Regions from separate parts of the Pseudomonas sp. HS6-2 genome, predicted to be linked through region 1. Evidence: predicted binding sites of a transcription regulator. Region 1 holds the regulator's gene; the other holds the start of a gene.

Region 1 (15,088 bases):
CGCTTATTACCTGAAGTATCAGAACCGTCGCCCGGAATACATTGGCGCTTTCTACAACGTGATCGGCTGGGCGGAAGTGGCTCGCCGCTATCACGAAGCCCTGAATTGAGTCGGACCGGTATGCACTCTGAGGTGATGTCTGTCAGCAGTGTGCGCCTGTTCCGGTTAGCGCTGGGAACCTTGCTCCTGCTGGCCGGCACAGCGCTGCTGCTGGCCCGTGGCATTGCCTGGCTGGACCTGGAACCGCGCATGTTGCGTGCCCTGGAGGGGGGCGTACTGTGCGCATTGGGTACGGCGCTGGGCGCAGTACCGGTGCTGGTGATTCGCAACATGCCGGTGGCCTTGGCCGATACCTTGCTGGGCTTCGGGGCGGGGGTGATGCTGGCGGCCACGGCGTTCTCGCTGATCATCCCTGGGCTGGATGCCGCCCAGGCCGTCGGTTTCAGCCCTTGGGGCGCCGGAGGCTTGATCAGCTTCGGCCTGATGCTCGGCGCCCTGTGCCTGTTTCTGGTCGACCTCAAGGTTTCCGGTGCTTCACCGGAAGTGCTGGTAGGCACCGAAAATCAGCCGGTGATCGCTGCAAGGATCTGGTTGTTCGTGATTGCCATCATCGCCCACAACATTCCCGAAGGCATGGCCATCGGAGTGTCTGCCGGCGGTGGCATGGCCGACGCTGATAGCCTGGCCATGGGCATCGCCTTGCAGGATGTGCCTGAGGGACTTGTGATAGCCCTGGTGTTGGCAGGCGCGGGAATGCCACGGTTCAAGGCGTTCCTGATCGGTGCCGCCTCTGGCCTGGTCGAGCCACTGGCTGCGGTGATCTGTGCCTGGCTGGTGAACATGGCAGAGTTGCTGCTGCCGGTGGGCCTGGCCTGCGCGGCCGGGGCGATGCTGCTGGTGGTGACCCAGGAAATCATTCCCGAGTCGCGCAGCAACGGGAATCACCGCTTGGCCAGCCTGGGGCTGTGCATCGGCTTTTGCTTGATGATGGTGATGGATACGGCAATGTCTTGAATGAAGACGAACGGGGTACCTTGGGTGGGTTCAGGCGAAGATAACTTCCACCCGACCTTCACGCCGGGAGCGAGGAGCGGCTTTCACCACGATTTGTACATCGCGGCCGAGCCGTGCCAGGCAATCAATCATCTTGGTTTCACTGATACCGCGAAATTTGCCGCGCATCATGTCGGAAACCTTAGGTTGCGGAAGGCCAAGGACTGCCGATGCTTGCACCTGGGTCATATGACGGGCCTTGATGATGCTGCAAATCTTGCTGGCGAGATGCGCCTTTACCAGCATCTCGCTGGCATTTTCACTGCCAAGGTCGCTATAGACGCTGCCGCTGCTTTCTTCGATCTCAATCATGTTTCTCTCCTCGAGAATGAGCTTCAGGTGCGACCTCAATCTATACCTATATAGGTATAAAGGCAATCGCGCAAGACTTCACCCTGACAATTGGCAGGGGATGTTACAGGTCAGGGATTACTCGCCTTCGTCGAAGTAGTTGTTGATCAACGCCACCAGCGCTTCCAGGGCGTCGGTGTCCTGCTCGCCCTCGGTCAGCAGGTGCACCTGGGTGCCCTTGCCCGCCGCCAGCATCATCACCGCCATGATGCTTTTGCCGTCCACCATCTTGTCGGGTGCGCGGCCGACGCGGACCTGGCAGGGGTATTTGCCGGCCACGCCGACGAACTTGGCTGCCGCCCGGGCATGCAGGCCCAGCTTGTTGATGATGGTGATTTCGCGGGCGGGCATCGTGCGGTGGATCCTGTGGGCTAGAGGTCGCGGTGGCGAACCTGGACGTTTTTCAGGGATTGCTGCAACAGCTGGCCGAGGCGTTCGGTAATGTAGACCGAGCGGTGGTGGCCGCCTGTGCAGCCTATGGCGATGGTGACATAGGCGCGGTTGCTGGCAGCAAAGCGTGGCAGCCATTTGAGCAGGTAGCTGGAAATGTCGTTGAACATTTCTTCGACGTCCGGCTGTGCGGCGAGGTAGTCGATGACTGGCTGCTCCAGGCCGGAATGTTCGCGCAGCTCCGGTTTCCAGTACGGGTTGGGCAGGCAGCGTACGTCGAACACCAGGTCGGCATCGACCGGCATCCCGCGCTTGAAGCCGAACGACTCGACCAGGAATGCGGTGCCGGGCTCAGGCTGATTGAGCAAGCGCAGCTTGATCGAATCGCGCAGCTGGTAGAGGTTGAGGCTGGTGGTGTCGATTTTCAGGTCGGCAAGGTCGGCAATTGGCCCCAGCAGTTCGCTTTCAACCCGGATCGCTTCTGCCAGCGAGCGGTCGGCATTGGTCAGCGGGTGGCGACGGCGGGTTTCCGAGAAGCGCTTGAGCAGCGTGTCCTCGTCGGCATCAAGATAAAGCACGTCACACTGGATGTGGCGTGCACGGGCCTCCTCGAGCAGTTCGGGAAAGCGTGATAGGTGGCTCGGCAAGTTGCGTGCATCAATACTGACCGCCACCCTTGGCTGCAAAAGCTCGGTGTTCATCAGCGCGTTCTCTGCCAGCTGTGGCAGCAGCCCCGCTGGCAGATTGTCAATGACGTAGAAACCGTTGTCTTCCAGTACATCGAGGGCGGTGCTCTTGCCGGAGCCGGACCGGCCGCTGACGATGATCAGGCGCATGTTCAGTGCTCGTTCTGGGCGTCCAGGACAACCTGGTACAGGGCTTCACTGCTACCGGCGGCACGCAGGCTATCGCGGACCTCCTTGCGATCAAGCATGCTGGCGATCTGGCGCAGCAGTTCAAGATGGGCATCGGTGGCCGCCTCTGGCACCAGCAGGACGAACAGCAGATCCACCGGGGCGCCATCGATGGCGTCGTAGTCGATCGGCGCGTCCAGGTGCAACAGCGCACTTACCGGGGCAGAGCAGCCTTCAAGTCGGCAGTGGGGAATGGCAATGCCATTGCCAAAGCCGGTCGAGCCCAGTTTTTCGCGAGCGATGAGCTTTTCGAAGACGTCTTGCATCGCAAGCCCGGGTACTTGCTCGGCAATCAGGTTAGCGACCTTTTCCAGGGCGCGCTTCTTGCTGCCGCCCGGCACGTTCACCAGGGAACGGCCGGGGGTCAGGATGGTTTCAAGTCGGATCATGGATGAGAGGGATCAGCGGGCGGCTGCACCTTGCAGCAGGCTTTGCTGTTTTTCCTTGTGTTTTTTCAGTTGGCGGTCGAGCTTGTCGGCCAAGGCGTCGATCGCTGCATACATGTCTTCGTGTTCCGCGTTGGCAACCACTTCACCGCCTGGAATCTGCAGGGTCGCCTCGACCTTCTGCTGCAGCTTCTCGACTTTCATGATGACCTGCACGTTGGTGATCTTGTCGAAGTGACTTTCCACGCGAGCGAGCTTTTCAAGCACATAATCGCGCAGTGGCTGGGTGACTTCTACATGCTGTCCACTGATATTGACTTGCATACAGCTTCTCCTTTGTTGCCCGTGCATAAAGAGGCAGGTCTTGCACCTGCCCCACAAACGCTGTGGCACATCCAGGGGCTACATCAGTCGCTTGCGCTCGCTCGACGGTGCGATGCCGAGGGACTCGCGGTACTTGGCGACGGTGCGACGGGCTACCTGGATGCCTTGTGCCTCCAGTAAACCAGCGATCTTGCTGTCACTCAATGGCTTTTTCTGATTTTCCGCGGCAACCAGTTTCTTGATGATCGCGCGGATCGCCGTAGACGAGCATTCTCCGCCTTCGGCAGTGCTGACGTGGCTGGAGAAAAAGTATTTCAGTTCGTAGATGCCACGCGGGGTATGCATGTATTTCTGCGTGGTCACCCGCGAAATGGTCGACTCGTGCATGCCCACCGCTTCGGCGATGTCATGCAGGACCAGCGGCTTCATCGCTTCGTCGCCATGGTCGAGGAAGCCGCGTTGATGCTCGACGATCTGCGTGGCGACCTTCATCAGCGTTTCGTTGCGGCTTTGCAGGCTCTTGATGAACCAGCGTGCCTCTTGCAGCTGGTTACGCATGAAGGTGTTGTCGGCGCTGGTATCGGCGCGGCGAACGAAGCCGGCGTACTGCGGGTTGACCCGCAGGCGCGGGATCGCTTCCTGGTTCAGCTCGACCAGCCAGCGGTCGCTGTCCTTGCGCACGATCACGTCGGGCACCACGTATTCCGGTTCGCTCGACTCGATTTGCGAACCTGGGCGCGGGTTGAGACTCTGTACCAGCTCGATCACCTGGCGCAGTTCGTCTTCCTTGAGCTTCATGCGGCGCATCAGCTGGCTGTAGTCGCGGCTGCCGAGCAGGTCGATGAAGTCGGTGACCAGGCGCTTGGCTTCGCTCATCCAGGGCGTGCTGGCTGGCAGTTGGCGCAATTGCAGCAGCAGGCACTCGCCCAGGGAGCGGGCGCCGACACCGGCCGGCTCGAACTGCTGGATGCGGTGCAGCACCGCTTCTACCTCGTCGAGTTCGATGTCCAGCTCCGGGTCGAAGCCTTCGCAGATTTCTTCGAGGGTGTCTTCCAGGTAGCCCTGGCCGTTGATGCTGTCGATCAGGGTGATGGCGATCAGGCGGTCGGTATCGGACATCGGGGCCAGGTTCAGCTGCCACAGCAAGTGGCTCTGCAGGCTTTCGCCGGCCGATGTGCGGGTGGTGAAGTCCCACTCGTCGTCATCGTTGCTCGGCAGGCTGCTGGCGCTGGTCTGGTAAATATCTTCCCAGGCGGTGTCGACTGGAAGCTCGTTGGGGATTCGCTCGCTCCACTCACCGTCTTCCAGGGTTTCGGCACTGGTGGTGCTTTCCTGGAAGCTGTTGTCCTGGACTTCGGCGACCGGCTTGTTTTCGGCGTTGTCCGCCATCGGGTCGCTGTTGTCGAAGTCGTCGCCGTCTTCCTGGCGTTCGAGCATCGGATTGGACTCCAGCGCTTCCTGGATTTCCTGCTGGAGGTCCAAGGTGGAGAGCTGAAGTAGGCGGATGGCCTGTTGCAACTGCGGGGTCATCGTCAGTTGCTGGCCCATTTTTAGGACGAGCGATGGTTTCATGGCTGGGGCTTAATACCTTGTTCGCCGGCGCGCATGCGCCATCCACTACACGAGGGCGCCGGAGCGCCAAATTTAAGCAAGTTTTATGCCTCAAATTGTAGCGTTTGCCTAGAGCACTGTAACAACTTAAGCCCCGACAGGGCGTTAATGCCAGTGCTCCAGGCAGGTCCCGGGGATCAGAGTCGGAACTCGTGGCCCAGGTAGACCTCCTTGACCAGGTCGTTGGCCAGGATGGTTTCGGCGTCGCCTTCGGCGATCAGTCGACCGTCGTTGACGATGTAGGCGGTCTCGCAGATATCCAGGGTTTCACGGACATTGTGGTCGGTGATCAGGACACCGATACCCTTGGCCTTGAGGTGGTGGATGATCTGCTTGATGTCGCCCACGGAGATCGGGTCGACACCGGCAAACGGTTCATCCAGCAAGATGAACTTCGGTGCGGTAGCCAGGGCACGGGCAATTTCGACGCGGCGGCGTTCGCCACCGGAAAGGCTCATGCCGAGGTTGTCGCGGATGTGGCTGATGTGGAACTCCTGCAGCAGGCTTTCCAGTTCCTTGCGCCGGCCTTCGCGATCGATGTCCTTGCGGGTTTCGAGAATGGCCATGATGTTGTCGGCCACCGACAGCTTGCGGAAGATCGAGGCTTCTTGCGGCAGGTAGCCGATACCGGCGCGGGCTCGGCCGTGCATGGGCTGGTGACTGACATCGAGGTTGTCGATCAGTACGCGCCCCTGGTCTGCCTGGACCAGCCCCACGATCATGTAGAAGCAGGTGGTCTTGCCGGCGCCGTTGGGGCCGAGCAAGCCGACGATCTGCCCGCTGTCGATCGACAGGCTGACATCACGCACGACTTGCCGCCCCTTGTAGCTCTTGGCCAGGTGCTGGGCTTTGAGGGTTGCCATTTACTCGGCCTTCTTCTTCGGCTGGATCACCATGTCGATGCGCTGACGTGGTTGAGTCACGTTGCCACCACGACCGGCGGTCGCAACCTGGGTCTTGGTGTTGTAGACGATCTTCTCGCCTTCGGTGGTGTTGCCTTCGTTCTCGACCTTGGCGCGGTCGGTAAGGATCACCGTGTCTTTCTGCGCCTGGTACTGGATGGTCACCGCCCAGCCTTTCATCTTGTCGGGCTTGGCCGCGGTCTGCTGCTGCTCGAAGTACGCCAGGTTGCCCACCGAGGTCACCACGTCGATGTCGCCATTGGCGGCACGGGTCATGGTCACGGTATTGCCTTTGATCATCATTGAGCCTTGGGTGATGATCACATCGCCGGTGTAGGTGGCCACGCCCTGCTTGTCGTCCAGGTGCGCGTTGTCGGCCTGGATGCGAATAGGCTGGTCACGGTCGTTCGGCAGGGCGAAGGCGCTCGCGCTTCCCAGTGCTGCTGCGCTCAGGCTGAGCAAAAGGGGGAGGGTTTTAACGAGCCTCATACTGTCCTCTTACGTTAGAGAGCAAGTCGATCTTGCTTTCTTTCAAATACGCTTTCATTCCCTTGCCTGTGGTTGTGCCACCGGCGCCGTCGATTCTAACGGCTTGCTCGGTCTGCGCATATTGCTTCTGCGGGAATACGGTCATGCGCGAGCTGGTAATGATGGTATCGCGCTGTTTTTCGTCGGTGCGGGCAATCCGCACCTGGTCGATCAGTTCGACTTCGCTGCCGTCAGGGTTGACCTCGGCGCGCACGCTCTGCACGTGCCACGGGTACTGAGTGCCGCGGTACATGTGCAGGTCGGGTGTGGTCACCAGTGTGACCTCGCTGGCCTTGAGGTGTTCGACCTTGTCGGCAGTCATTTCATATTGCAGTTTGCCATCGGGCAGGAACTGCACGCTGTGCGCGTTGATCGCGTAATAGTCGATGGCACTTTCGTCAACCTGGGCCACCGGCTTTTCGAGGAAGCTCTCGGGGCTGACATTCCAGTAGCCGACTGCTGCCAGCACCGCGGCGATCACCGCGAGCAACGCAATGTTGCGGGCTTTCTTGCTGAACATGGGCAACCTTACAGGTAGTTGGCGTTGGCAGCGTCCAGGGTGCCCTGGGCCTGCATGATCAGTTCGCAGAACTCGCGTGCAGCACCTTCGCCGCCGCGTGCCTGGGTTACGCCGTGGGCGTGCTGGCGAACGAATGGTGCGGCGTTGGCTACGGCAATTCCCAGGCCGACCCGGCGGATTACCGGCAGGTCGGGGAGGTCGTCGCCCAGGTAGGCGACCTGTTCATAGCTTAGGCCCAGTTCGGCGAGCAGACCGTCCAGCACTACCAATTTGTCTTCACGACCTTGGTAAAGGTGGGGGATGCCGAGGTTTTTCGCCCGGCGTTCTACCACTGGGGTCTTGCGTCCGCTGATGATTGCCGTGGTAACGCCCGAGGCCATGAGCATTTTGATGCCCTGGCCATCAAGGGTGTTGAAGGTCTTGAATTCGCTGCCATCTTCAAGGAAATACAGGCGGCCATCGGTCAGCACGCCATCGACGTCGAAAACGGCGAGCTTGATCGCCTTGCCGCGTTGCATGAGATCTTGGGTCATCGATTCGTTCTCCTTTACATCACGCCGGCGCGCAGCAGGTCATGCATGTTCAGGGCGCCGGTCGGGCGGTCGTCCTTGTCCACGACCACCAGGGCGCTGATTTTGTGGTCTTCCATGATCTTCAGGGCCTCGGCGGCAAGCATTTCGGCACGAGCCGTCTTGCCGTGCACGGTCATCACTTGGTCAATCAGAGTGGTGTGCACGTCGATATTGCGGTCCAGGCTGCGGCGCAGGTCGCCGTCGGTGAAGATCCCGGCCAGCTTGCCATCGGCGCCCACGATCACGGTCATGCCCAAACCTTTGCGGGACATTTCAAGGAGCGCGTCCTTGAGCAGTGTGCCGCGCTGCACCTGGGGCAATTCGTCACCGGCGTGCATGACATTCTCGACTTTCAGCAGCAGGCGGCGGCCCAAGGCACCACCAGGGTGCGAGAAGGCGAAGTCTTCGGCGGTGAAGCCACGGGCTTCGAGCAGGGCGATGGCCAGCGCATCACCCAGTACCAGTGCCGCGGTAGTGGAAGAGGTCGGGGCCAGGTTCAGCGGGCAGGCTTCCTGGGTGACGCTGGCGTCGAGGTTGACCTCGGCGGCCTGGGCCAGGGGCGAGTCCGGGTTGCCGGTCAGGCTGATCAACTGGATCCCCAGGCGCTTGATCAGCGGCAGCAGGGTAATGATCTCGGCGGTGCTGCCGGAGTTGGACAGGGCCAGAATGACGTCATCACGGGTGATCATGCCCATGTCGCCATGGCTGGCTTCAGCCGGATGTACGAAGAACGCTGGCGTGCCGGTACTGGCCAGGGTGGCGGCGATCTTGTTGCCGATATGCCCCGATTTGCCCATGCCGACCACCACGACCCGACCCTTGCTCGCCAGGATCAGTTCGCAGGCCTTGACGAAATTGGCGTCGATGCGGGCCACCAGGCCTTCTACGGCCTCGAGTTCCAGGCGCAGGGTGCGCTGGGCGGAGTGGATCAGCTCGCTGGATTGGCTCATGTCGAAAAGCAATGCCTGATTAAAAGGCGGCGATTATAGCCGCAATACGAGAAAGCCTCATCCTTTCGATTGCCCTCTCAAATGTCATCAAAGCCTGTCGTTGGCCTGAACGACCTGTTTCCATACCCTTGGGGGCGCAGGGTCTGCGGTGCTATAGTTCGCCGCTATTCGGCCTGCCAAGGGTGTGTGTGCCTTCACGATGAAGGCCGGCGTCCATTAGTGCGAGGCTGCACTAGCAAGGAGTCTAGATGAGTGTGGATAGCGCCTACGCGGTCGAGTTGAAGGGCGTCACCTTCAAGCGCGGTTCGCGCAGCATTTTCAGCAATGTCGACATCCGTATTCCGCGTGGCAAGGTCACCGGGATCATGGGGCCGTCGGGTTGCGGCAAGACCACGCTGTTGCGCCTGATGGGCGCGCAGCTACGCCCGTCGGGCGGTGAAGTGTGGGTGGCCGGGCAGAACCTGCCGAGCCTTTCGCGCAGCGACCTGTTCGATGCACGCAAGCAGATGGGCGTGCTGTTCCAGAGCGGTGCGTTGTTCACCGATCTCGATGTGTTCGAGAACGTTGCCTTTCCTTTGCGCGTGCATACCCAGCTTTCGGACGAAATGATCCGTGACATCGTGCTGATGAAACTGCAGGCGGTTGGCCTGCGCGGTGCCATCGACCTGATGCCGGACGAGCTGTCCGGCGGCATGAAGCGCCGGGTGGCGTTGGCCCGGGCAATTGCCCTGGACCCGCAGATCCTGATGTACGACGAACCGTTCGTCGGCCAGGACCCGATTGCCATGGGTGTACTCGTGCGCTTGATCCGTCTGCTCAATGATGCCCTGGGCATCACCAGCATCGTGGTCTCCCACGATCTGGCCGAAACCGCCAGTATCGCCGACTACATCTATGTGGTCGGTGATGGTCAGGTGCTGGGCCAGGGTACGCCCGACGAGCTGATGGGCTCGGACAATCCGCGCATTCGCCAGTTCATGAAAGGCGACCCGGACGGCCCGGTGCCATTCCACTTTCCTGCGCCTGACTACCGCGCCGATCTGCTGGGAGTGCGGTGATGCGCAGAAAATCCTTACTCGAACGTATCCGCCTGCTCGGGCGCTCGGCGATCGACGTGCTGGCCGTGCTCGGGCGCTCGTGCCTGTTCCTGTTCCATGCGCTGATCGGCCGTGGCGGCATTGGCGGCGGTTTCCAGCTGCTGACCAAGCAGCTTTACTCGGTGGGCGTGCTGTCGCTGGCGATCATTGTCGTTTCCGGCGTGTTCATCGGCATGGTGCTGGCCCTGCAGGGCTACAGCATCCTGACCAAGTACGGTTCCGAGCAGGCGGTCGGGCAAATGGTTGCCCTGACCCTGCTGCGTGAGCTTGGCCCGGTGGTCACTGCGTTGCTGTTCGCCGGCCGCGCAGGTTCTGCGCTGACCGCCGAAATCGGCAACATGAAATCCACCGAACAGCTGTCGAGCCTGGAAATGATCGGCGTCGATCCGCTCAAGTACATCGTTGCGCCACGCCTGTGGGCCGGTTTCATCTCGCTGCCGCTGCTTGCGCTGATCTTCAGCGTGGTCGGCATCTGGGGTGGTTCATGGGTCGCAGTCGACTGGCTGGGCGTTTACGAAGGTTCGTTCTGGGGCAACATGCAGAACAGCGTTTCCTTTACCGACGACGTGCTCAACGGGTTGATCAAGAGCCTGGTGTTCGCCTTCGTCACCACCTGGATTGCGGTATTCCAGGGATACGACTGCGAACCCACCTCAGAAGGGATCAGCCGTGCCACTACCAAGACCGTGGTCTATGCCTCGTTGGCAGTACTGGGTCTGGACTTTATTTTGACCGCCTTGATGTTTGGAGATTTCTGATGCAAAACCGCACCCTGGAAATCGGTGTCGGCCTGTTCCTCCTGGCCGGGATCCTGGCACTGCTGCTGCTGGCCCTGCGTGTCAGCGGGCTGTCGGCCAGCCCGAGCAGCGATACCTATAAAGTTTATGCGTACTTCGACAATATCGCCGGTTTGACGGTCAGAGCTAAAGTGACCATGGCCGGTGTAACGATCGGCAAGGTCACCGCCATCGATCTGGACCGTGATTCCTACACCGGTCGGGTGACCCTGCAGCTGGACAAGGCGGTCAACAACCTGCCGACCGACTCCACTGCTTCGATCCTGACCGCCGGCTTGCTTGGCGAGAAGTACATCGGTATCAGCGTGGGCGGTGAAGAAGACGTGCTCAAAGACGGTTCGACCATCCATGACACTCAGTCGGCGCTGGTATTGGAAGATCTGATTGGCAAGTTCCTGCTCAACTCCGTTGGCAAGGAACCCAAAGAAGCGCAACCGGCTAATTAAGGAGTTTCCATGATTTCGATCCTGCGACGTGGCCTGCTGGTGTTGCTGGCGGCCGTCCCCCTGTTTGCCCTGGCCGCGCAGTCGCCGCACGACGTGGTGCAGAGCACGACCACCGAGCTGCTGGGTGAGCTCAAGGCCAACAAGGAGCAGTACAAATCCAACCCGCAAGCGTTCTACGACACCCTTGACCGGATCCTCGCGCCGGTGGTCGATGCCGACGGTATTTCCAAGAGCATCATGACCGTCAAGTATTCGCGCAAGGCCACGCCCGAGCAGATGCAGCGCTTCCAGGAAAACTTCAAGCGCAGCCTGTTCCAGTTCTACGGTAACGCGCTGCTGGAGTACAACAACCAGGGCATCGTCGTAGACCCGGCCAAGGCCGATGACGGCAAGCGCGCCTCTGTAGGCATGAAGGTCACCGGCAACAATGGTGCCGTGTACCCGGTGCAGTACACCCTGGAGAACCTGGGGGGCGAGTGGAAGGTGCGTAACGTCATCGTCAACGGCATCAACATCGGCAAGCTGTTCCGTGACCAGTTCGCCGACGCCATGCAGCGCAACGGCAACAACCTGGACAAGACCATCGACGGCTGGGCCGGCGAAGTGGCCAAAGCCAAGGAAAAGGCCGACGAATCGCCGGAGAAGACCGTCAAATGAGTGAGGCCGCTGTAACCATGGCCGAGCCGGGCGTGCTGTGCCTGGTCGGCGAGCTGGATTACCGCAGCGGGCCGGCCCTGCGCAAGCAGGGCAAGGCGCTGATCGGCGCCTGCCGTGAGGCGCGTCTGGTGCTGGATTGCTCGGCCGTGGCGCGCTCCACCAGTGTCGGCCTGTCGCTGCTGCTGGCGTTCATCCGTGACGCCGAGGCAGCCGGCAAGGCCGTCGAGGTGCGCGGCATGCCCGACGACATGCGGGAAATCGCCGGGGTCTATGACCTGGATGAGGTGCTGGCAAGCTGATGGCTTGGCAGTGATGAGAGGCCCCTCGGTCGCGCGCCCTTTCGTTGGGCTTCGCAGGCGAGGGGCTTTTTTGTATGATGGCCGACCCGTGCGCATCGGGCGCCGATTGAGGTTGAGCATGCAGGCCGTAGAAGTTAAGAGCTTCCTTGAAGAGAAATTGCCGGGAACCCGGGTCGAAGTTGAAGGCGAAGGCTGCAACTTCCAGTTGAACGTGATCAGCGACGAGTTGGCTGGCCTGAGCCCGGTCAAACGTCAACAGGCGATCTATGCTCACCTGAATCCGTGGATTGCCAATGGCAGCATCCATGCGGTAACCATGAAATTTTTCAGCAGCGCAGCCTGGGCTGAGCGCACCTGAGCCAACTTGGCGGCGAGACACCAATGGACAAACTGATTATTACTGGCGGCGCTCGTCTCGACGGCGAGATCCGCATTTCCGGCGCGAAGAACGCGGCCCTGCCGATCCTGGCGGCGACCCTGCTGGCCGATGGCCCGGTCACCGTGGGCAACCTGCCGCACTTGCACGACATCACCACCATGATCGAGCTGTTCGGGCGCATGGGCATCGAGCCTGTGATCGACGAAAAGCTGGCGGTGGAAATCGACCCGCGCACCATCAAGACTCTGGTAGCCCCTTACGAGCTGGTCAAGACCATGCGCGCCTCGATCCTGGTGCTCGGGCCCATGGTCGCGCGCTTCGGCAAGGCTGAAGTAGCCCTGCCAGGCGGCTGCGCCATCGGTTCGCGCCCGGTCGACCTGCACATCCGCGGCCTCGAGGCCATGGGGGCGAAGATCGAAGTCGAAAGCGGCTACATCAAGGCTGAGGCCCCCGAAGGCGGCCTGCGCGGTGCGCACTTCTTCTTCGACACCGTGAGCGTCACCGGTACCGAGAACATCATGATGGCCGCTGCCCTGGCCAAAGGCCGCAGTGTGCTGCAAAACGCCGCGCGCGAGCCTGAAGTGGTCGACTTGGCCAACTTCATCAACGCCATGGGCGGCAAGGTCCAGGGCGCCGGCACCGACACCATCATCATCGATGGCGTCGAGCGTTTGGCTTCGGCTACCTACCGTGTCATGCCCGACCGCATCGAGACCGGCACCTACCTGGTCGCCGCTGCCGTGACCGGCGGCCGTGTCAAGGTCAAGGACACCGACCCGACCATCCTCGAGGCAGTGCTGGAAAAGCTGAAGGAAGCAGGCGCCGAACTTACCACCGGTGAGGACTGGATCGAGCTGGACATGCACGGCAAGCGGCCGAAAGCCGTCAACCTGCGCACGGCCCCATACCCGGCGTTCCCAACCGACATGCAGGCGCAGTTCATCTCGCTGAACGCCATCGCCGAAGGCACTGGCGCAGTCATTGAGACGATCTTCGAAAACCGCTTCATGCACGTGTACGAAATGCACCGCATGGGCGCGCAGATCCAGGTCGAAGGCAACACCGCGATCGTCACCGGCGTGCCGGCACTCAAGGGTGCTCCGGTGATGGCCACCGACCTGCGTGCATCCGCCAGCCTGGTACTCTCGGCGCTGGTCGCCGAAGGCGATACCCTTATCGACCGCATCTACCACATCGACCGTGGTTACGAGTGCATCGAAGAAAAACTGCAGATGCTCGGCGCGATAATCCGCCGCGTACCGGGCTAGTTGCCCGCTGGCACACGGACGTGCCATTCGAATTGAATGCGGTCGGGCTGTAGCAGCCCGGCCGGCAGTAGCCGCTTAAGGACCGACGTTCCAATGTTGACCATCGCGCTTTCCAAAGGCCGTATTCTCGACGATACCCTGCCGTTGCTGGCCGAGGCCGGTATCGTGCCGACCGAGAATCCGGACAAGAGCCGCAAGCTGATCATCCCCACCACGCAGGACGACGTGCGCCTGCTGATCGTGCGTGCCACCGACGTGCCGACCTATGTCGAGCATGGTGCCGCCGACCTTGGTGTGGCTGGCAAGGACGTGCTGATGGAGTACGGCGGCCAGGGCCTGTACGAGCCACTGGACCTGCAGATTGCCAAGTGCAAGCTGATGACCGCCGGCGTGGTCGGCGCACCCGAGCCCAAGGGCCGCCTGCGCGTCGCCACCAAGTTCGTCAACGTGGCCAAGCGTTACTACGCCGAGCAGGGCCGCCAGGTCGACATCATCAAGCTGTACGGCTCGATGGAGCTGGCGCCGCTGATCAACCTCGCTGACAAGATCATCGACGTGGTCGACACCGGCAACACCCTGCGCGCCAACGGCCTGGAACCCCAGGACCTGATTGCCACGATCAGCTCGCGCCTGGTCGTCAACAAAGCCTCCATGAAGATGCAGCATGCCCGCATCCAGAGCCTGATCGACACGCTGCGCAAAGCGGTCGAATCGCGACACCGCGGCTGACATCTGCGCGCGGCCTTTGCTGTCGCGCCCGTCTATCCGCGTCATAGCCATTTTTCTCGGGTGCCCGCGCGGATGGACTGGTAGCCTAGGGCGCCTGAGCATTCGCTAATAATCGAGGCCCTCGCCATGACCGTGTCCACTGCAATTGCCCGTCTCAACGCTGCTGATCCGGATTTCGCCCGACATCTGGATCATCTGCTGAGCTGGGAAAGTGTGTCCGATGACGCGGTCAACCAACGCGTGCTCGACATCATCAAGGCCGTGCGCGAGCGCGGTGACGCCGCGCTGGTGGAGTTCACCCAGCGCTTCGACGGTGTTGACGCCAAAAGTATCAATGACCTGATCCTCGGCCGCGAGCGCCTGGAACTGGCCCTGACCCGCATCACCGACACCCAGCGTGAAGCCCTGGAGAAAGCCGCCAGCCGCGTGCGCCTGTACCACGAGCGGCAGAAGCAGGACTCCTGGCAGTACACCGAAGCCGACGGCACCGTGCTCGGCCAGAAGGTCACCCCGCTGGACCGTGCCGGCCTGTACGTGCCGGGCGGCAAGGCATCGTACCCGTCGTCGGTGCTGATGAATGCGATTCCAGCGAAGGTCGCCGGTGTCGCCGAAGTGGTAATGGTGGTGCCAACCCCGCGTGGCGAGGTCAATGAACTGGTACTGGCCGCTGCCTGCATCGCCGGTGTCGACCGGGTATTTACCGTCGGTGGTGCCCAGGCCGTAGCCGCCCTGGCCTATGGCACTGAAAGCGTGCCACAGGTAGACAAGATCGTCGGTCCGGGCAACATCTATGTGGCTACCGCCAAGCGCCACGTGTTCGGCCAGGTCGGTATCGACATGATCGCCGGGCCGTCGGAAATCCTCGTAGTGTGCGACGGCCAGACCGACCCGGACTGGATCGCCATGGACCTGTTC
Region 2 (15,088 bases), 3.0 Mb from region 1:
TCCGACATGACCGACCCGGACTGGGAACCGGTGATGAAGCGCGCCAGCGCCATCGTCACCAACCGTGGCGGGCGTACCTGCCACGCGGCGATCATCGCCCGTGAGCTGGGCATCCCGGCCGTGGTCGGCTGCGGCAACGCCACCCAGGTGCTGAAAGACGGCCAGGGCGTCACCGTATCCTGCGCCGAAGGCGATACCGGCTTCATCTTCGAAGGTGAGCTGGGCTTCGACGTCAAGCAGAACTCGGTGGACGCCATGCCGGAACTGCCGTTCAAGATCATGATGAACGTCGGCAACCCGGACCGCGCCTTCGACTTCGCCCAGCTGCCTAACGCAGGTGTGGGCCTGGCGCGTCTGGAATTCATCATCAACCGCATGATCGGCGTGCACCCCAAGGCGCTGCTGAACTACGCCGGCCTGCCAGCCGACCTGAAAGAAAGCGTCGACAAGCGTATCGCCGGCTACAACGACCCGGTCGGTTTCTATGTCGAGAAGCTGGTCGAGGGCATCAGCACCCTGGCGGCGGCCTTCTACCCGAAAAAGGTCATCGTGCGTCTGTCGGACTTCAAGTCCAACGAGTACGCCAACCTGATCGGCGGCAAACTGTACGAGCCGGAAGAAGAAAACCCGATGCTGGGCTTCCGCGGTGCCTCGCGCTACATCAGCGAGTCGTTCCGTGACTGCTTCGAGCTCGAGTGCCGTGCGCTGAAGCGCGTGCGCAACGAGATGGGCCTGACCAACGTCGAGATCATGGTGCCGTTCGTGCGCACCCTGGGCGAAGCCAGCCAGGTCGTCGACCTGCTCGCGGAAAACGGCCTGGCCCGCGGCGACAATGGCCTGCGCGTGATCATGATGTGCGAGCTGCCGTCCAACGCGATCCTCGCCGAAGAGTTCCTCGAGTACTTCGACGGCTTCTCGATCGGTTCCAACGACCTGACCCAGCTGACCCTGGGCCTGGACCGCGACTCGGGCATCATCGCCCACCTGTTCGACGAGCGTAACCCGGCCGTGAAGAAGCTGCTGGCCAACGCCATCCAGGCGTGCAACAAGGCCGGCAAGTACATCGGTATCTGCGGCCAAGGCCCATCGGACCACCCGGACCTGGCCAAGTGGCTGATGGAGCAGGGCATCGAAAGCGTGTCGCTGAACCCGGACTCGGTCCTGGAGACCTGGTTCTTCCTGGCCGAAGGGCAGGGCGCGGCCTGATGCGGTAAATTGCGGGGGCGCGTCTGGCGCGCCCCCGCCTGGTTTTTTCCAGGGCGAGTTCCAGTGATGGATCACGCCCTTTTTTGTGCACCAAGCAACCTTATGCAAAGCAGCAGCAACCTTTTTCCCGTGGCCTTGCTCAGTGCCGAGCGCCGCGGCGACCTCAGCGAAGACGTGTACCGGATCAAGGCCGGCAACGGCCCTGACCCTACCGTCGAGCTGGCCATTACCCGTCTGGGCCTGGCTGATCTTGGCCGGGCTCAGGGCGTGCCGGTGATTCTGCTGCATGGCAGTTTCTCCAACCGGCGCTTCTGGTATTCGCCCAAGGGCATCGGCCTGGGGGCCTATCTGGCGCGGGCCGGGTTCGATGTTTGGATCCCGGAGATGCGCGGCCACGGCCTGTCCCCGCGTAACCGCAACTGGACGCACAACAGCGTGGCCGACTACGCCCGCGACGACCTGCCGCTGATTGCTGCATTCGTCCATGAGCAGTCTGGCCAGGCGCCGCACTGGGTCGGCCACTCCCTGGGTGGAACCACCTTGGTGGCGGCCCTGGGTGGCGGTTTTCTCAAGGCCGGGCAGGTGGCCAGCGTGGCGCTTTTCGGTACTCAGATCAGCCGTGTCTACTGGCCGCTCAAAGTGCCGCCGCTGACTTGGGGGGCGAAAATGCTGCTCAAGCGTTGGGGGCAGATTTCCGGGGCGCGGTTCAAGCGTGGGCCGGAAGACGAGCCGATCGGCCTGGCCCTTGAGAGCATGCGCTGGCATGGCCTGTTCGGGCGCTTTGGCGACAAGCAGAACGACTGGTGGGCGGGGCTGGCCGACGTGGATGTGCCGTTGCTGGCGGTGGCCGGCGCGGGGGACTTCCAGGACCCGGTGTGGGCTTGCCGCAAGCTCTTCGATCAGTTGGGTGGCGAGCGCAAGCAGTTCCTGCGCCTGGGCCGTGAAGAGGGTTTCGAGGCCTTTGGGCATGTCGACATGCTGGTGAGCAAGGCGGCGCAGACGCAGGTCTGGCCGTTGGTGGAGCGCTGGTTGCGCGATCCGCTGTTGCCGGTGCATGAGTCGACGGTGGTGCGTGAGCCTGTGCCTGTCGGCTGAATCTGCTTCCCCTTTACCGGCCTCTTCGCGGGGCAAGCCCGCGCCTACAAGGCTGTGGTAATCCTGTAGGAGCGGGCTTGCCCCGCGATCAGGCCGGTACAGGCAAAACTTGACCGCTCAGTCCCGGATGACTGCGACAGCTGCTACGGTGTAGCCTTGGCCGATACCCGCTTTCGTTGTGACTGACAGGAGCTTCCCATGCAGCATTACGTAACGCCCGACCTGTGCGACGCCTACCCGGACCTGGTACAGGTGCTGGAACCGATGTTCAGCAACTTCGGTGGCCGCGATTCCTTCGGTGGCCAGATCGTCACCATCAAGTGCTTCGAAGATAACTCGCTGGTCAAGGATCAGGTCGAGCTCGATGGCAAGGGCAAGGTCCTGGTGGTCGACGGGGGCGGCTCGCTGCGCCGTGCCCTGCTCGGTGACATGCTCGCCGAAAAGGCCGCCAAGAACGGCTGGGAAGGTCTGGTGATCTACGGCTGCGTGCGAGACGTCGACGTACTGATTCAGACTCATGTCGGAGTGCAGGCGCTGGCCAGCCACCCAATGAAAACCGACAAGCGTGGTATCGGTGACCTCAACGTGGCTGTGACCTTTGCCGGCGTTACCTTCCGCCCAGGCGAGTACCTGTATGCCGACAACAACGGCGTGATCATCTCGCCAAGCCCGCTGAAAATGCCGGAGTGATGCGCCGTACGCGCTGATGGAGCTTTGATGTTCGAGGAAGACAACGCGCAGTGGGGGCTGGTGCATGCCCTGGTGCTCGATGGTAAAGGCGGCGCGCGTTCGATCGCCCGGACCGAGCTGGACGACCTGCAATTGCAGCCACACGAAAGCCTGTGGCTGCACTGGGATCGCAGTCATCCGCAAACCCGCACCTGGTTGCTGCAGGACAGTGGCCTGAGCGAGTTCGCCTGCGACCTGCTGCTGGAGGAGAATACCCGGCCACGGCTGTTGCCGCAGGCCGCAGAGCAGATGCTGCTGTTCCTGCGCGGGGTCAACCTCAACCCGGGCGCCGAGCCCGAGGACATGGTTTCGGTACGCATCCATGCCCAGGCGCAGCGGGTCATTTCGCTGCGTTTGCGGCCGTTGCGTGCCAGCGATGAGATCCTTCAGCAGCTTGAAGAGGGCCGGGGGCCGAAATCGGCGTCCGAACTGCTGCTGTTGATGGGCGAACTGCTGACCGAGAAGGTCCAGAGCCTGGTCAGCGACCTCTCGGAGCTGGTCGACGACGAAGAGGAAAAGGTCGAATCCGACGAACGGTATACGCCGGAGCATGGCAGCCTACAGCAGATTCGCCGCCGCGCCGCAGGGCTGCGCCGATTCCTGGCGCCACAGCGGGAGATCTATGCCCAGCTGTCGCGCAGCAAATGGAGCTGGTTCTGTGATGCCGACGCGGATTACTGGAATGAGCTGAACAACAGCCTGATCCGCTACCTCGAAGAGCTCGAACTGACCCGCGAGCGGGCAGCGCTGGTGCTGGAAAGCGAAGACCGTCGGCGCAGCGAGCGGATGAACCGGACCATGTACCGCTTCGGCATCATCACCTGCATCTTCCTGCCCATGAGCTTCATCACGGGGCTGCTCGGCATCAACGTTGGCGGCATTCCGGGGTCGAGCAACCCTTATGGCTTCCTGCTGGCCTGCATCGTCGTGCTTGGCCTGGCGGTGGGGCAGTGGTGGTTGTTCCGGCGGTTGCGCTGGGTCTGAAGATGCCGAGTGATCTTGAAACATTCGTTCCACTGCGATGTGTGACCCATCGCCCGGCCACCTCGTCTCTGAGTGACACTGCGCGAGGTGCCTATGCACGATCCGTTTGAAGAATCCCTGCGTGACCTGCTCAAGGCGTCGCCCTCCGGTGAGGAGCGAGACGATGCCGCGTGCCTGGGGCGCGTGCTGAAAACCGCCAACCGTCAGGTCGGCGCCGGTGATCTGTTCAGCCTGCTTGGCCGCTGGAGCCAGGCGCTGCTGATCGCCGTGAACAATGGCTCGGCGCACGTTGCGCCGGTGCGCCGACACTCTACCCGCAACGCTGCCAATGGCAGCAAAGCAGATAAGGCCGATTGAATATGGAACTCGATCTCTGGACCCAGAGCCTGGTCACTGCGATGACCGCCCTATGGACCAAGGTAGCGAACTTCATCCCCAACCTGTTCGGCGCGCTGGTCGTGGTGCTGCTCGGTTTCGTGGTGGCCAAGCTGCTCGACACACTGCTTTCCAAACTCCTGGCCAAGTTCGGCCTGGACCGCCTGATGGCCGGCACCGGGGCGACCAAGATGCTTGCCCGGGGTGGCATCCAGGTGCCTATCTCGACCTTGATTGGCAAGATCGTCTACTGGTTCGTATTGCTGATCTTCCTCGTCTCTGCCGCTGAATCGCTGGGCCTGGAGCGGGTTTCGGCCACCCTCGACATGCTCGCCCTGTACCTGCCCAAGGTGTTCGGCGCAGCCCTGGTACTGCTGGTCGGCGTACTGCTGGCGCAGGTGGCCAACGGCCTGGTGCGCGGCGCGGCGGAAGGGATTGGCCTGGAATACTCCGCAGGCCTGGGGCGCATCACCCAAGGCCTGGTGATCATCATCAGCATCTCGGTGGCCATCAGCCAGCTCGAGGTCAAAACCGACCTGCTCAACCATGTGATCGTCATTGGCCTGATAACCGTTGGTCTGGCCGTTGCGCTTGCCATGGGCCTTGGCAGCCGCGAAATCGCCGGGCAGATTCTGGCCGGCATCTATGTTCGCGAACTTTACCAGGTCGGCCAGCAGGTGCGGATTGGAGAGGTTGAAGGAATGATCGAAGAGATCGGCACGGTCAAGACGACGCTGTTGACCGATGATGGCGAACTGGTGTCGCTGTCCAATCGCGTGCTCCTGGAGCAGCGAGTCAATAGCCGCTAACCGCACAAAAGCTGTTAATGTATGCCGCCGCGAAATCAGCCCAACGGGGCTGAGCGGCGACATTGACCTGACTGTCGGCCAGATCCGTTTTGAATAAAGTTCATTCGCCGCCCATGCGTTACGACCCCCGCGAACTCACCGACGAGGAGTTGGTGGCGCGTTCGCATGAGGAGCTGTATCACGTAACCCGCGCCTATGAGGAACTCATGCGGCGCTACCAGCGGACCCTGTTCAACGTCTGTGCGCGTTACCTGGGGAACGACCGCGACGCTGACGATGTCTGTCAGGAAGTGATGCTGAAGGTGCTCTACGGTCTGAAGAACTTCGAGGGCAAGTCCAAGTTCAAGACCTGGCTCTACAGCATTACCTACAACGAATGCATTACCCAGTACCGCAAGGAGCGTCGTAAACGCCGGCTGATGGATGCCTTGAGTCTGGACCCTGTCGAAGAGGCGTCCGAAGACAAGGCTCCGAAACCGGAAGAAAAAGGCGGGCTGGACAAGTGGCTGGTGCATGTGAACCCGATCGATCGGGAAATTCTGGTGCTGCGTTTTGTCGCGGAACTGGAATTTCAGGAGATCGCCGATATCATGCACATGGGCTTGAGCGCAACGAAAATGCGCTACAAGCGCGCGCTAGACAAGCTTCGTGAGAAATTTGCAGGGCTGGATGAAACTTAGCCCCTTGTAAATATCTCTAACGGATCGGCGAGTTCTGCTAGACTTGCCGTCGAGTTGTCCCCCCGGATGTTGGTGGGACTGCTTAACTATCACCAGATGGGGATTTAACGGATGAAATTGAAAAACACCTTGGGCTTGGCCATTGGCTCGCTCGTCGCAGCTACTTCGTTCGGCGTTATGGCTCAAGGCCAGGGCGCAGTCGAAATCGAAGGTAACGTTACCAAGCAGTACTACGACAGCGAACGTAACTTCAAGAACGACGGCACCAATCCTGGCGTTCGTCTGGGCTACTTCCTGACTGACGACGTATCCCTGGACCTGGGCTACAACGAGACTCACAACGCTCGTGGCGAAGTCTTCAACAAAGACATCAAAGGTTCCAAGGCCAAGCTGGACGCTACCTACCACTTCGGTACCGTCGGCGACGCTCTGCGTCCGTACGTTTCCGCTGGTTTCGCTCACGAGAGCCTGGGCCAGGCCACTCGTAGCGGCCGCGACCACTCCACCTTCGCCAACGTTGGCGCTGGCGCCAAGTGGTACATCACCGACATGTTCTTCGCCCGTGCTGGCGTTGAAGCCATGTACAACATCGACGACGGCAACACCGAGTGGGGCCCAACCGTTGGTGTGGGTCTGAACTTCGGTGGTAGCGGTGGCAAGGTTGCTGCTGCTCCGGCTCCAGTTGCCGAAGTCTGCTCCGACTCCGACAACGACGGCGTTTGCGACAACGTCGACAAGTGCCCAGACACCCCAGCCAACGTTACCGTTGACGCTGATGGCTGCCCGGCTGTTGCCGAAGTCGTTCGTGTTGAGCTGGACGTCAAGTTCGACTTCGACAAGTCGGTCGTCAAGCCAAACAGCTACGGCGACATCAAGAACCTGGCTGACTTCATGAAGCAGTACCCACAGACCACCACCGTGGTTGAAGGTCACACTGACTCCGTCGGTCCAGACGCTTACAACCAGAAGCTGTCCGAGCGTCGTGCCAATGCTGTGAAGCAGGTTCTGACCCAGCAGTACGGTGTTGAGTCCAGCCGCGTTCAGTCGGTTGGCTACGGCGAAACCCGTCCGGTTGCCGATAACGCCACCGAAGAAGGCCGCGCTATCAACCGTCGCGTTGAAGCTCAGGTAGAAGCCCAGGCCAAGTAATTGGTTTGAAGCTTCAATGAAAAACCCGGCCTAGGCCGGGTTTTTCTTTGCCTGCAGTTTGTGGTTCAAGGGTGCGTTCAGCCCTTGAGCAGGGCGAACAACAGTATCAGGTTGAGCAGCAGGGCCAGCAGGGCCAGGCTGCGCCAGACTTTCAACGGCTCACGCTCCAGCAGTGGGCGGGGGCGGCTGGGCAGATCCTGGCGGTCACCGCGTTCGAGCAACAGCAACCATTGCTCGGCGGTTTCGAAACGTTGCGCCGGTTCCACGGCAACAGCTTGCAGCACGTTGTGCTGGAGCCATTCGGGCAGGTCGGGGCGATAACGGGAGGGGTTTACGGCCTGACCAAAGCGCGGGCGCTGGAAGGCCTCGATTTCTCCGTATGGATAATGCCCGGTCAACAACCGATAGAGCGTGACCCCGGCGGCATACAAGTCCTGACGCGGGCACGGTGGCTGGCCCTCGAAGGCTTCCGGTGCGAGGTACGAGGGCGTGCCGGGCAATTCGTGCGTCGGCTCCTGCGAGAGGCCTGGGCAGTAGGCCAGGCCAAAGTCCAGCAGGCGCACCTGGCCATCAAACCCCAGGTGCAGGTTTTCCGGTTTGATGTCGCGGTGCAGCAGGTTGCGCCGGTGAAGCACACCAACGGCCTGCAGCAGCTGGCGGGCGATCTCCAGCCACTGTGCCAGTGCCAGTGGGCCGTGTTCGTCGAGGTGGGTGGCGAGGGTCTTGCCGCTGTGTTCGCGCATCACGTAGTACAGGTACTGGCGCTGGCTCGCAGCATGCAGCTCGGGGAAGTGACGGCCAGCGACCCGCCGCAGGAACCATTCTTCCAGCAGCAGACCCTGGGCGGCGCCGGGTTCCTGTTCGCGCTCGCCGGGCAGGGTTTTCAGCAGCCAGGGTTGGCCCTGGGTATCGCGTACTCGGTAGAGCAGCGACTGGCGACTGTGTGTCAGGCGCGTCTCGACCTGCCAGCCATCGAGCGCCTGGCCCTCACGCAGGGGGCCAGGCAATGGCCATTGCTGCAGTTGCACCAGGGTGTCGCCGAGGTTGGCCGCGCCCAGCTGCTCGACCCGCACCAGCAAGGCGCTGGCGTTGTCCTGGCTGCCATTGTGATGGGCGCTGGCAACCAGGGTGTCAGCGGCCGACTGCAGGTCGGGCTGCTCGCGCAGCACGGCCTGGATGTGCTGGTCGCCGAGGCTGGCCCAGACGCCGTCGCTGAGCAGCAGGTAGCACTCGCCAGCCTGCAGCTCGCCGTCCAGGTAGTCGACCAGCAGGTGCTGGTCCAGGCCCAGTGCACGCTTGAGCACGTGCTGCATGCCGGGCTGGTCCCAGACATGGTCTTCGCTCAGGCACTGCAGGCGACCGGCGTGCCAGCGATAGGCACGGCAATCGCCCACGTGTGCCAGGGTGAAGCGGCGCCCGCGTAGCACCAATGCGCTCAGTGTGGTCAGCAGCGGCTGGCTGCCCTGGGCGCGCAACCAGCGGTTCTGTGCCAGCAGCAGGCGGTCCAGGGCCTGGGCCACGCCCCAGGTGGCGGGCGTGGCGTAATAGTCCATGGCCAGCGCCTGCAGGCTGGCGCGGGCTGCCAGGCCACCGTCGGCGCACTGGCTGACACCGTCGGCGAGGGCGAACAGGTAGCCTTTGCTGGCGGCCAGCTCCGGTGCTGGCGTGACCAGGCGCAGGGCGTCCTGGTTCTCCGTGCGTGGCCCAGTGGCGCTGGCCTGGGCGAAGCTGAGCTGCAGGCTCATCTTCGTGCCTCAGACCCGCGCAGCGGTAACCGCAGCCGAGCCCCAGGTGGTGCGCCAGCGTTGCTTGACCCCGTGCAGGCCGAACCAGGCGAACAGGCCGAGGCTGGCGAACAGCCACAGGCCCAGTTGATAGTCGCCGGTGTGCTGCTTGATGGCGCCGAGCCCTGCCGCCAGCAGGAAACCACCGATGCCACCGGCCATGCCGATCAGCCCGGTCATTACGCCGATCTCCTGGCGGAAGCGTTGTGGTACCAGCTGGAACACCGCGCCATTACCGGCGCCGAGGCCGAGCATGGCACTGACGAACAGCGCCAAGGCAGCTGCGGCGCTTGGCAGGTTGAAGCCGACGGCCGCGATGCAGATCGCGGCCACGCTGTACATGCCGAGCAGCGTGCGGATGCCACCGAAGCGGTCGGCCAGGGCGCCACCCAGCGGGCGCATCAGGCTGCCGGCGAACACGCAGGCGGCGGTGTAGTAGCCAGCGGTGACCGGGCTCAGGGCGTACTGGTCGCTGAAGTAGCCGGGCAAGGCGCTGGCCAGGCCGATGAAGCCACCGAAGGTGACGCTGTAGAAGAACATGAACCACCAGCTGTCACGGTCACCCAAGGCTTTGAGGTAGTCGGCTGCCGCCTTGGGCTTGGGTCTTTGCGGGGCATTGCGGGCAAGCAGGGCGAACAGCGCCAGGGTCAGCAGCAGCGGGAGCACGGCAAAGCCGAATACATTGTTCCAGCCAAACCCGGCGGCCAGCACCGGGGCCAGCAGGGCGGCAAACACGGTTCCCGAGTTGCCCGCACCCGCGATGCCCATGGCCTTGCCCTGATGCTGCGGCGGATACCACTGCGAGGCGAGCGGCAACGACACGGCGAACGAAGCACCGGCAACACCGAGGAATACACCCAGCAGCAGGGCTTGCTCATAGCTTTGCACGCCCAGATACCAGGCGCCGGCCAGGGCGATGATGACGATCACCTGGCCGATCAGGCCAGCGGTCTTCGGCGACAGGCGATCGACCATCACACCCATGACGAAGCGCAGTACTGCGCCGGCAAGGATCGGCGTAGCCACCATCAGGCCGCGCTGCTGGGCGCTCAGTTGCAGGTCAGTGGAGATCTGCACCGCCAGCGGGCCAAGCAGGTACCAGACCATGAAGCTCAGGTCGAAATACAGGAACGCGGCGAACAGCGTGGGCACATGCCCGGATTTCCAGAAGCTGGTACTCATCGAACACCTCACTCGGCAATGCAACGGAAACGAAAAAGACGCCGCTACCCGGTCCACTGGCGTGGAGGGGCGAGCGACGTCTTTGTCGGGAGTTTTATGAGGCAACCGCCGTTGGCTACCGGTGAAATATCTTCAGCAAGAGCTGGGCCAACTCGGGTCTGGCGAGGTGGCCTCAGCCCAGCATTTCGTGCATGGCGATGATCTGCTCGGCCACCTGGATCAGCTTCTGCTGCCGGCTCATGGCCTGTCGACGCATCAGGGTGTAGGCCTGTTCCTCGTTGCAGTCTTTCATTTTCATCAGCAACCCTTTGGCCTGCTCGATGCGCTTGCGCTCGGCCAGCTGCTGGTCGCGGGCCAACAGCTGGGCCTTGAGCGCCTGGTCGCTCTCGAAGCGCGCCATGGCGACATCGAGAATGGGCTGCAACCGCGCCGCATGGATGCCTTCGACGATGTAGGCGCTGACCCCGGCCTGGATCGCCTGGCGCATCACCGCAGGGTCATGCTCGTCGGTGAACAGCACGATGGGCCGTGGCTGGTCGCGACTGACCAGCACCACCTGCTCCATGACGTCACGGTCGGGTGAGTCGGTATCGATCAGCACCACGTCCGGGCGCACCGTTTCGACGCAGGCCGGCAGGTCAATGGTCAGGTCTGGCGCCTCGATCACTTCGAATCCGGCATCGCGCAGTGCGGCCTTGAGGCGGCCAACCTTCTTCTGGGTATCGTCGATCAGCAGGATGCGCAGCATGGTGATGGCCCTCACAGACCGACTCGGGCATCGGGCGCATGGCCCAGGGCGTGCAGGCGGAAGCTGCGTGCATAGGCATACGGATCCGTGCCGTCCCAGCGCGTACCGTCGATCAGCAGGCTGCTGCGCATGGCTGACTCGGGGCAGGGCACGCCGAGTGCTTCGGCGGCCTCGCGGTACAGTGCAAGTTGCTGCACCTGGCGAGCAACACCGAGGTAGTCGGGGTCGTCACGCAGCAGGCCCCAGCGGCGGAACTGGGTCATGAACCACATGCCGTCCGACAGGTAAGGCAGGTTGGCGCGGCCCTGGTCGTGCAGGCGCAGGGCGTGCCGGTCGTGCCAGGCGTTGCCCAGGCCGTCCTGATAGTCACCCAGCAGGCGCGGCTCGACGTTTTCGACCGGTGTGTCGAGGTAGGCGCTACCACTGAGCAGTTGCGCGGTGCTGCGCAGGTTCTCCGGGCTCTGTTCGATGAACCGGCTGGCAGCAAGCACCGCCTTGACCAGTGCACGTGCGCTATTGGGGTTGTGCTCGACGAAGGTGCGGGTGCAGGCCAGTACCTTCTCCGGGTGGTCGGGCCAGATCGACTGGCTGGTGGCCAGGGTGAAGCCTTGGCCCTGGCTGACGGCAGCAGCGGCCCAGGGCTCACCGACGCAGAAACCGTCGATGCGCCCGGCCTGGATATGCGCCGCCATCTGTGCCGGTGGCACCACCACGCTGCTGACGTCGTGCAACGGGTGGATGCCCTGGCTGGCCAGCCAGTAATACAGCCACATGGCATGGGTGCCGGTGGGGAAGGTCTGGGCGAAGGTCAGCCGTGCGCCGTGCTGGTGCACCTGTTGCGCCAGTGCCTCAGGGCTGGTCACGCCCCTGCGTTGCAGGGCCGGCGACAGGTTGATGGCCTGGGCATTCTGGTTCAGCCCCATGAGCACCGCCAGGTCGCTGGCCGGTACACCACCGATGCCAAGGTGCACGGCGTAGACCAGGCCGTAGAGGCAATGGGCAGCGTCCAGCTCGCCGCTGGCCAGCTTGTCGCGCAGGCCGGCCCAGGAGCCCTGGCGCTTGAGGTTGAGGGTCAGGCCGTGTTGCTGGGCGAAGCCCTGGGTGGCGGCGACCACCACCGAGGCGCAATCGGTCAGGGCCATGTAGCCGATGTTGAGGCTGGGTTTTTCCGGTGCGTCGCTGCCGTTTACCCAGGCTAGAGGTGCTGTATTCACGAAGGTCCTCGGCCAAACTGAACAGGCTGTAGGCAAGGGAAGTAGCAACCCATGTGCCAAGCCCCTGTCATGCCGGGCGCGCGCTGGCTATAATCGCTGCCTCACTCACCCCGAGCCTTGCCCGCCCATGTATACCCTGGCCCGCCAGCTGCTGTTCAAGCTTTCCCCGGAAACCTCCCATGACCTGTCCCTGGACCTGATCGGCGCTGGTGGCCGGCTTGGGCTCAACGGCGTGCTGTGCAAGCAGCCGGCCGCGTTGCCGGTGACCGTGATGGGCTTGAACTTCGCCAACCCGGTGGGGCTGGCGGCGGGCCTGGACAAGAACGGTGCGGCCATCGACGGCTTTGCTCAGCTGGGCTTCGGCTTTGTCGAGATCGGCACCGTGACCCCGCGTCCACAGCCGGGCAACCCCAAGCCACGCTTGTTCCGCCTGCCGCAGGCAACGGCGATCATCAACCGCATGGGCTTCAACAACCTGGGTGTCGATCACCTGCTCGAGCGCGTGCGTGCTTCGCGCTACGACGGCGTGTTGGGCATCAACATCGGCAAGAACTTCGATACCCCGGTCGAGCGTGCGGTCGACGATTACCTGATCTGCCTGAACAAGGTCTATCGCGAAGCCAGCTATATCACCGTCAACGTCAGCTCGCCGAACACCCCGGGCCTGCGCAGCCTACAGTTCGGCGACTCGCTCAAGCAGCTGCTCGATGCCCTGGCCGAACGCCGTGAGCAACTGGCCGCCGAGCAGGGCAAGCGCGTGCCGCTGGCGATCAAGATCGCACCGGACATGAGCGACGAAGAAACCGCACTGGTGGCTTCGGCGCTGATGGAGTCGGGAATGGATGCAGTGATTGCCACCAACACCACCCTGGGTCGCGAAGGTGTCGAAGGGCTGGAGCATGGTGGCGAGGCCGGCGGCCTGTCGGGTGCGCCAGTACTGCAGAAGAGCACCCACATCGTCAAGGTGCTGGCGGGCGAGCTGGGTGGCAAGCTGCCGATCATCGCCGCCGGTGGCATTACCGAAGGCCGTCATGCGGCAGAGAAGATCGCCGCTGGGGCGAGCCTGGTGCAGATCTACTCGGGCTTCATCTACAAGGGGCCGGCACTGATTCGCGAAGCGGTGGATGCGATCGCGGCAATGCCCAAGGGCTGAGGGCGGGCATAAAAAAGGGCCCCGTCAAGGGGCCCCTGGGCCGAAGCCCGCCGCCCGGATAGGGCGCGCATGGTGACTCGAATTCAGTGTCCTCGTTCAGCCAACGGCGTGATTTTCGTTGAGTCTATGGATGCCAGCGGTGCCAGTCATTCCGTCCCAGTTATCGCCGCGACCTTCGCGCCAGCCGTTGATCCAGGCTTGGCGAACTGAAGGAAGAGTAAAGGGGCAAAGTTCGCGGGATTTGCCGGTGACCCCATATTGGTAGCCACGTGAATATGCTCTTTCCAACGGATCACGCTTAAGTCTTCTCATAGGGTGTTGCCCTCACTTGTTGACTGTAATGTCCCGTCGGCCTCTCCGAGGCCGGGCAGAGTCTTTCTGCCGGTTTTGCGCTCGCTGCCGGCGTGGCGAGCTGAAAGTGCCACCTCGTTGCGAAGCGGCCTGAGACCAGTTCTATCGAATGCAGGTCACCGTGTGAATGATCGATTTGTCATAAGCACGTAACCTTTCCAAGGGTGAGGGGATAAGTAAATAAATGCGACTCAACCTTGTTTGACGTTGAGCCCGCTGTGATCAGGGTTTGCCCAACCTTGACGTCATTTCGCCAGCGTTGCTGCGGGATGACAGAAATATTTGGTAATGCGACGAAGGGTCACACCGGCCCCGAAGTCGACGGAAATTATTGGTACTGCCTGATGATCTAAGCTGTTTTTGCCACCTGGCGAGCAGCGGATCGATCAGGCGGCCCGGCCCCTCGGCTGCGCTGATGCAGCGGGGAAGGCCACTCGGACGCTTGCTGGAAGGGCGTTCGGGCAAACATCGGCAAGGCGATGCGTCGCCTCGTCACTTATATAGCCCAAGGCGCTGGAATACTCATGTCGGACCGTTTCGAACTCTATCTTACCTGCCCCAAAGGCCTGGAAGGCCTGCTTGCCGAAGAGGCCCGAGGCCTCGGCCTCGATGATGTGCGTGAGCACACTTCGGCCATTCGCGGCGCCGCCGACATGGAAACCGCCTACCGCCTGTGCCTCTGGTCGCGCCTGGCCAACCGCGTGTTGTTGGTGCTCAAGCGCTTCTCGATGAAGAACGCCGACGACCTCTACGATGGCGTGCATGCTGTCGACTGGGCCGACCACCTGGCTGCCGACGGTACCCTGGCGGTGGAATTCAGTGGCCATGGCTCGGGCATCGACAACACCCATTTCGGTGCGCTCAAGGTCAAGGACGCGATCGTCGACAAGCTGCGCAACCGTGAGGGCCTGCGCCCGTCGGTGGAAAAGGTCGACCCGGATGTGCGCGTGCACCTGCGCCTGGACCGTGGCGAGGCGATCCTCTCGCTCGACCTGTCCGGCCACAGCCTGCACCAGCGCGGTTACCGCCTGCAGCAAGGTGCCGCGCCGCTGAAGGAAAACCTCGCGGCTGCGGTGCTGATCCGCGCTGGCTGGCCGCGCATTGCCGCCGAAGGCGGCGCCCTGGCGGACCCGATGTGCGGTGTTGGTACCTTCCTGGTGGAGGCGGCGATGATCGCTGCCGATATCGCGCCCAACCTCAAGCGTGAACGCTGGGGCTTCAGTGCCTGGCTCGGCCATGTGCCGGCCACTTGGCGCAAGGTCCATGAAGAGGGCCTGGCCCGCGCACAAGCCGGCCTGGCCAAGCCGCCACTGTGGATTCGCGGTTATGAAGCCGACCCGCGGCTGATCCAGCCGGGGCGCAACAACGTAGAGCGTGCAGGCCTGGGCGACTGGGTGAAGATCTACCAGGGCGAAGTCAGCACCTTCGAGCCACGCCCGGACCAGAACCAGAAAGGCCTGGTCATCAGCAACCCGCCGTACGGTGAGCGCCTGGGTGACGAGGCCAGCCTGTTGTACCTCTATCAGAACTTTGGCGAGCGCCTGCGCCAGGCCTGCATGGGCTGGGAAGCGGCGGTGTTCACCGGCGCACCGGAGCTGGGCAAGCGCATGGGCATCCGCAGCCACAAGC

The links. The regulator sigma-54, encoded in region 1, starts transcription at its own class of promoters, with help from an activator protein. The targets are predictions, from matches to a motif close to ANTGGCATNNANNTTGCTNT.
Region 2: ACOKS3_RS20190 (CmpA/NrtA family ABC transporter substrate-binding protein) is a predicted target of sigma-54. The motif match lies at 11,997-12,016, and genes of this name have one in related genera.

The regions. Positions count from the first base shown of each region.
Region 1 covers NZ_CM143906.1:1,095,617-1,110,704, forward strand. The annotation lists gene ACOKS3_RS05025 (superoxide dismutase) at 1-109, shown strand, start outside; gene ACOKS3_RS05030 (ZIP family metal transporter) at 121-1,014, shown strand; gene ACOKS3_RS05035 (helix-turn-helix domain-containing protein) at 1,045-1,365, opposite strand; gene ACOKS3_RS05040 (HPr family phosphocarrier protein) at 1,483-1,755, opposite strand; gene rapZ (RNase adapter RapZ) at 1,776-2,630, opposite strand; gene ptsN (PTS IIA-like nitrogen regulatory protein PtsN) at 2,633-3,097, opposite strand; gene hpf (ribosome hibernation-promoting factor, HPF/YfiA family) at 3,110-3,418, opposite strand; gene ACOKS3_RS05060 (RNA polymerase factor sigma-54) at 3,497-4,990, opposite strand; gene lptB (LPS export ABC transporter ATP-binding protein) at 5,167-5,892, opposite strand; gene lptA (lipopolysaccharide transport periplasmic protein LptA) at 5,893-6,420, opposite strand; gene lptC (LPS export ABC transporter periplasmic protein LptC) at 6,407-6,979, opposite strand; gene ACOKS3_RS05080 (KdsC family phosphatase) at 6,988-7,512, opposite strand; gene ACOKS3_RS05085 (KpsF/GutQ family sugar-phosphate isomerase) at 7,527-8,501, opposite strand; gene ACOKS3_RS05090 (ATP-binding cassette domain-containing protein) at 8,750-9,559, shown strand; gene mlaE (lipid asymmetry maintenance ABC transporter permease subunit MlaE) at 9,559-10,356, shown strand; gene mlaD (outer membrane lipid asymmetry maintenance protein MlaD) at 10,356-10,841, shown strand; gene ACOKS3_RS05105 (MlaC/ttg2D family ABC transporter substrate-binding protein) at 10,851-11,498, shown strand; gene ACOKS3_RS05110 (STAS domain-containing protein) at 11,495-11,797, shown strand; gene ACOKS3_RS05115 (BolA family protein) at 11,916-12,155, shown strand; gene murA (UDP-N-acetylglucosamine 1-carboxyvinyltransferase) at 12,179-13,444, shown strand; gene hisG (ATP phosphoribosyltransferase) at 13,538-14,173, shown strand; gene hisD (histidinol dehydrogenase) at 14,300-15,088, shown strand, end outside.
Region 2 covers NZ_CM143906.1:4,325,760-4,340,847, reverse strand. The annotation lists gene ppsA (phosphoenolpyruvate synthase) at 1-1,206, shown strand, start outside; gene ACOKS3_RS20240 (alpha/beta fold hydrolase) at 1,309-2,301, shown strand; gene rraA (ribonuclease E activity regulator RraA) at 2,500-2,991, shown strand; gene ACOKS3_RS20230 (zinc transporter ZntB) at 3,019-4,014, shown strand; gene ACOKS3_RS20225 (CrfX protein) at 4,108-4,371, shown strand; gene ACOKS3_RS20220 (mechanosensitive ion channel family protein) at 4,374-5,198, shown strand; gene sigX (RNA polymerase sigma factor SigX) at 5,312-5,878, shown strand; gene ACOKS3_RS20210 (OmpA family protein) at 5,990-7,027, shown strand; gene ACOKS3_RS20205 (protein kinase domain-containing protein) at 7,105-8,772, opposite strand; gene ACOKS3_RS20200 (nitrate/nitrite transporter) at 8,782-9,993, opposite strand; gene ACOKS3_RS20195 (ANTAR domain-containing response regulator) at 10,166-10,741, opposite strand; gene ACOKS3_RS20190 (CmpA/NrtA family ABC transporter substrate-binding protein) at 10,753-11,955, opposite strand; gene ACOKS3_RS20185 (quinone-dependent dihydroorotate dehydrogenase) at 12,083-13,108, shown strand; gene rmf (ribosome modulation factor) at 13,205-13,420, opposite strand; gene rlmKL (bifunctional 23S rRNA (guanine(2069)-N(7))-methyltransferase RlmK/23S rRNA (guanine(2445)-N(2))-methyltransferase RlmL) at 13,984-15,088, shown strand, end outside.